2 regions of the Priestia sp. FSL R5-0597 genome follow, and region 1 is predicted to be linked to the other one. Evidence: riboswitches for the same ligand, from Rfam matches in the RefSeq annotation. Region 1 holds a riboswitch; the other holds the start of a gene.
What was found. Region 1 has a riboswitch for cobalamin ahead of MKX72_RS01670 (HoxN/HupN/NixA family nickel/cobalt transporter). Riboswitches for the same ligand answer to the same signal wherever they lie in the genome.
Positions count from the first base shown of each region.

Region 1 (3,104 bases):
CTTCAACAGATTAAAGCTTTCATTTTATTAATTGACATTTATTTTGATATTTTTCCCTTTTGACTTCACACTTACAAAAACAAACATAGACACTAAAAAAACAAACAAAATAACGCCAACCATTTCAAAGTTTACTTCGGCCCATGGATTAAAGAAAGTGAATGCTAAGTAGAAGGACACCCCGTATGCGAGGATAACAATAACCCAGCCCATCAAGCGGGAAGCAGATTGCCCAAACTTACTCGATTCATTCACCATTTTATGTACAATCAGTGAATCGATTGTATCTGTCAGCATCATACCAAACATAAATACTAGTCCTAATAAAAGCGGCGTATATTTGCCTGCGTTCCCTACAGCTAGAGACCACACGGCCGTTTGACTGACTGTTTCAGCCGCTAGGGCAAACAGCGCTCCTACAAGAATAATTAAAAAAGGATTCGTTGTTCCTTTTGCGATTTTCGGAATAAACTTCCCTTTTAACCCGCTCACCTGAAACTCTTCTTCTTTGTTTTTAGTTCGAAGCAAATGATATGTGTTTAATGTCCCAATCAGAAAGAGAGAGATGATAGATACCCAAGATGCAAAATGATCGAAATATGCTGGAAACGTAAAATTCTTCATCACTACGCCCAGCACCCCGGCCGTGACGGCCACCATTCCTCCATGACCGAGTGAAAACAGCGTTCCGACCCACGGGGCAAAATGGCTGCCCATTCGCCAATTATATCGGGTCTGGCCATCAATAAAAGCTAAGTGATCTGCATCTAATCCGTGCCTGATTCCTAATAAAAAGACAAGTAAAAAAACTGATAAACCTTCCATTTCCTACACTCCTTTTTTTAAAATAAAACGTAAAAAAGCCTCAATTCTATAGAAATTGAGGATGTGTCGGCATATGAAAATAAACAGTAATTGCTCACTGCGTACCTTGATACACCGCCTCTTTCCTAGAAGAGTCAAGTGTACAGAATAGGTAGGTCTCCTGGCTTGAGATCATCATTTTCTACCGCCTTCCCCGTTTTGAGTGACGATAAGATAGAAAACTCCCTGCTTACAGTGGCTGGACCGCTCGAGATTTGCACTCGATTCCCTGTTACCTCTTACGCTATGTAAGAGCACCTAAACTGTGCGAATGATTCATTTTCTTCCTCATTATACTAGTACTCCTTACAAATGAATAGAGAAAATTCAAATAAAAAAGCCCTGCTAAGCTTTACATGCTTAACAGGGCTTTTTAAAGCAATTAAACTACTTCTACCGTTACGTCTACGTTGCCGCTGATTGCTTTTGAATACGGGCAGTATGAGTGGGCTAGGTCTACATATTTTTTAGCTGTTTCTAAATCTAAGCCTTCGATATGAGCTTCAAGCGCTACAGCAATTTTTACTCCTTGATCAGCTTTATCTGGAAGCAGCTGAACCGTAGCTTTTACTTCACTGCTTTTAATTTCTACGTTATGTTTTTTCAACATAAATTCTAACGCACTGTTGAAACAAGCACTGTATCCAGCTGCAAATAGCTGCTCTGGGTTTGTTGCTGTTGTTGCTTCTCCACCAAGCGCTGGAGGTGTTGCAACGTCTAAATTAAAGATATTATCTAAAGAATGAACTTCTCCTGTTCTTCCACCTGTGTTAACGACTGTCGTTTCATATAAAGCTTTCATGTATAAATCTCTCCTCTTTTTTAGTAATTTTATTAAAATTTTTTATTTATCGTTTCTGTAATTTAATTGTACACAATTTAATTTTAAAAAACAAGTGTTAAATACATTAAAAATTTTCCAATAAAAAAAAGCCGCGTATATGCGACTTTTTCTTAATAATATTGAGACTGTTCGTCATAAGCTGATTTTCGAAAAATAGACAAGTTGGTAATAGCCCTCATCAGTTTCGTATTAAATATAACATAATGAATAAACAGCGCCAGCACGCAGCCTAAAACGGCTCCTGTTAACACATCGAATGGATAGTGAACGCCAACCCATACCCGTGAAAATGCAATGAGTGCACCCATGACAACCCACATGCGCCCTGAACGTTTGAAATGCAGCCAAATGGTAAAAGTGATAACTAATGCAGATGTAGCATGATCGCTTGGAAATGAAGAATTCGCGGCGTGATCAATAAGCTGATTCACGTGGTGAGAGATAAACGGACGATCTCGATAAGCAAATAAACTAATCACTTTATTGATAATGACTCCTGTGGCACAAGCACATAAAGCTTGAAATGCTACAACACGGCTGCCGTTTTTATTAATAAGTAAAAACAAGCCGAGTAAAACAATAAGTACATACTGGGCATAATCTGTAAAGAATACCATTAGCGAATCTACAAACTTCACATGCGAGGCATACTGATTCACCGCATGGAAAATGGTATAGTCTACTGAATTAATAGCTGATAACATAATCGAAATCCTTTCTTATTTTTAAATGTCATTAGCTATCTTATCAGTTTCTTGCGAAAATGAACATTATTTCTCGGGCTATTATTGATATATTTAGTAAATAACCATTGATTTCCTTATCATTTATACACCCCGAATCTCTCCATGCTATAATGTACGCAACTATACATAGACACAAGGGGGAATTTTTTTGAGTAAAGGCAGAATTTTAATTGTAGAAGATGAGCGCAAAATTGCTCGTTTAATTCAGCTCGAGCTTGAACATGAAGGCTATGAAACCGGCATGGCTTATACGGGCACAGAAGGATTGGCAGAGTTTCAAGAACACGATTGGGATTTGCTGCTTTTAGATGTGATGCTTCCTGAACTGAGCGGACTTGAAGTACTTCGTCGCATTCGAGCAAACAATGATCAGACGCCCGTTATCTTATTAACCGCTCGAGACGCCCTTCCTGATAAGGTAAGCGGACTAGATTTAGGAGCGAACGATTACATTACAAAGCCCTTTCAAATTGAGGAGCTTTTTGCACGTATCCGCGTATGGCTTCGCCATCCTGCATCAGCATCTCCTGCTGAAAAAGAAGCAGATACTCTGCAGCTAGGAACTTTAGTTGTTAATGAAAAAACGCGAGAAGTCACGCGTGAAAATGAAGCTATTGAGCTGACTCCTAAAGAATATGATTTGCTTGTCT
Region 1 is NZ_JBBOUZ010000001.1:304,793-307,896, reverse strand. Features, by position in the region: gene MKX72_RS01670 (HoxN/HupN/NixA family nickel/cobalt transporter) at 28-825, opposite strand; cobalamin riboswitch at 959-1,141, opposite strand; gene MKX72_RS01665 (organic hydroperoxide resistance protein) at 1,247-1,666, opposite strand; gene MKX72_RS01660 (undecaprenyl-diphosphatase) at 1,819-2,412, opposite strand; gene MKX72_RS01655 (response regulator transcription factor) at 2,603-3,104, shown strand, end outside.

Region 2 (3,104 bases), 2.3 Mb from region 1:
AACGGGCGTAAACTTCTTATTCGCAAGCCCTGGACTAACTGCCACTTCAAAAATAGACTCAATTGGCTGGTGTACGACCGGTGAAGTAGTTTCACCTAAAATTGCTTGAAGCGCTTCTTCTGCCAGAGCTCGTGAAGCTGCTTTTTCTTCTTTTGTATTCTGAACATCTTCAATAGCTGAAGCCGTTTGCTTTACAGTCTCCTCTTGATCAAGAGCCCATGGTTCTGCTTCTTTTCGAAGTCGCTGATGCGGTCTTAGCGGCTGCTCTGTTTGGTTGAGGGTATATTTCCGCTGATACCCGCGCGGTGTAATCATTAAGTCATCGTAAAAGAACGTAGATGAATTTCCGACAACAACGGTAGTCAGCATGCCTATTTCATGATTTAACATGTCTTTTAAATTGGTCATTACCACTTCTTCACGGTCACGATAAGCGCTTTTCACAAGACCAACAGGCGTATCGGGGGAACGGTATTTTAATAAAATCCTTTGCGCTTCCACAATTTGTCTTGTGCGTCTTCCGCTTTTCGGATTATAAAAAGCTACTACAAAATCTGCTTGTGCAGCTGCTTCGATTCGTTTTTCGATTAACTCCCAAGGCGTAAGGTGGTCACTTAAACTAATCGTACAGGCATCATGCATCACGGGCGCCCCAAGGAGAGATGCGCATGAATTAATAGCCGAAATGCCAGGAATCACTTCCAGCTCTACGCCCGTTTCTTTTTTCCATCCTTTTTCAATCAACACTTCATACACAAGGCCGGCCATTCCGTATACTCCTGCATCTCCGCTTGAAATGACCGCCACGGTTTTTCCCGCTTCAGCTTGCTTTACGGCTTCTTGTGCACGGCTTACTTCTTCGGTCATTCCTGTACTAATAATTTGCTGATTCGTTAATAGTCCTTGAATTAATTCCACATAGGTTTTATAACCAATGATCATATCACTTTCTTGAATGGCTTCTCTTGCTCGCTGTGTAATATGTTCAAAGCTTCCTGGGCCGAATCCAATAACTAACAGTTTACCTTTCATGCTAGCTCCTCCTTTATGCGTTACTTTTTACTTTGTCAATTCCTTCTATGGAGTCACTCTTTTCCGGAGAAACAAAACCGTTTTGATCATATTCATAAATAAGTGATTCCTTTATACTGCAGCCTCCTGCTAAATGTTCTTCAACAATTCGATGAGCTACGTTTTCAGTGACCTGCTTGTACCAATCTCCTGAAGGGTACACGATAGCTACAGGAGCATCTTTGCATCTTCCGTTACAGCGCGTACGGGTTGTGTGAACCGCTTCATCTAGATTCAGTTCAGTCACTTTATTTCGAATAGCTTGCGTGGCTTCTTCTCCACCTTTTCTCATACAGCTGCTTCCATTACAAATCAATACGTGATGTTTTGTTCCATTTAAGTTCCACGTCGTCACACTTATTCGCTCCTTTACTAAAAAAACGCCTCTATCAATGATAGAGGCGCAGAAAAATTCAAACTAAGTTTTTGCACTTCCACCTATATCCCGTAGGGTAAGCTTCGCATTAAAAAAAGGCTGGTTTCCTGACTTCGATTCATCACTTGATTGCGCCTTCCCGAATACAGTGGCATATGCAATCAGCTCCTCTTCACAGTGGCGGGTACCGCGCTGGCTTCACACCAGACTTCCCATTTAACGCAATGTGAGCATTGCGCACCTTTTTTGCACGATATGTAGTTTTGTGCTACGAGAAAAACCCGCTTCGCTAATATGCGAGCAGGTAAAACGTCAGAATAAAAGTGTACACGAATGCCACTTTAAGCCAACGTTTCCCTTCCCGCTCCCCGGAGAAATAGAAACTTCACAATAAAGACAGGTCTCCTGACTTGTGTATCATTCTACTTGAGAACCTTCCCGTGATTTTTCCACAGTGGTTATACTCGTTCGTCCACACTTACAGTTGCGGGGGCAGTACTGGTCTTTCACCAGTTTCCCTATTAAGCCTTCTTGGCATCTTTACTGTTGCTGTTTGATATATATGAACCTTTTAAACTATCAGAATAATAGAAGTAACTACCATATCATAGCGTACATTTTTTTTTATTTCAACTCTATTCTTTTCGTAAGATACAAGAAGCTATAAAAAAAACAAGAGCATAAAGTCAGCTCTTGTTTTTTCATTATATAGCTACTAATGTTAAATGAGGATCATTATAATACACGACTTCTGAAAGAACTTTACAGCCATTTGTTTTTGCAAAAGCTTCTCTCGCCTGCGTTTCAGTTTCAAATTCAAACATTTTCATTTCTTTTCCAGCATATACCGTCAGTACCCACATGAAAAGATTCGCCTCCGATTATTGTAGTGATCGCTATATCCACATTATGACGAAACCATATCCTTTTGAAAACCCATTCTACAAAACTTGTCACAAGAAACTTTTAAAAATTTAAAAACATTTTAACTTCTGTAAATGAACAAAATGTACAAAAGGTTTAAGCCGTATTATACCTCTTTAAAAAAGGTGCTTTTTTTACCAACTGTTGCTTCACCAGTAAAAATATATATAGTATTTATTAAAAAAAGAAGCCGGACAGCCGGCTTCTTTTTTAGGAAAGGAAAGTACAGACATCACAGTCCCGTCCTGCTCTTTGTTTTGCATAAAAATACACTAATTAAATATTCCTTTCTTAAAGCAGAACCATGTTCGATTGCACATAGTGGTAAAGAATCTTGTACGTATGGTTCAATGAATCTTGATGCGTTCTCTCAAACGCATGAGAAGAATCAATTCCTGGACCAATTAAGCCGTGTACGATGTCATGCCCGGCACGAATAGCAGCAGAAGCATCTGATCCGTAAAACGGATAAATATCTAATTTGTACTGAATATCATGCTGCTTAGCTAGCTCCACCAAATGCTTTCTCAAACCGTAATGATATGGGCCGCTTGAATCTTTTACACAAATAGACACGGTGTATTCATCAGTAGATTGTCCATCTCCCATGGCACCCATATCGACCGCTAAGTATTCTACCGTTTGAGGCGTAATATTCGAATTTCCTCCGTATCCAATTTCTTCATTATTTGAAATAAGAAAGTGCGTAGTGTATGGCAGTTCGATCTGCTCT
Region 2 is NZ_JBBOUZ010000001.1:2,592,458-2,595,561, forward strand. Features, by position in the region: gene cobJ (precorrin-3B C(17)-methyltransferase) at 1-1,032, opposite strand, end outside; gene MKX72_RS13230 ((2Fe-2S) ferredoxin domain-containing protein) at 1,046-1,426, opposite strand; cobalamin riboswitch at 1,528-1,707, opposite strand; cobalamin riboswitch at 1,826-2,004, opposite strand; gene MKX72_RS13235 (hypothetical protein) at 2,152-2,310, opposite strand; gene MKX72_RS13240 (M42 family metallopeptidase) at 2,663-3,104, opposite strand, start outside.
Region 2: linked by a shared signal. The riboswitch ahead of MKX72_RS13230 ((2Fe-2S) ferredoxin domain-containing protein) and the one ahead of MKX72_RS01670 (HoxN/HupN/NixA family nickel/cobalt transporter) in region 1 are both predicted to bind cobalamin.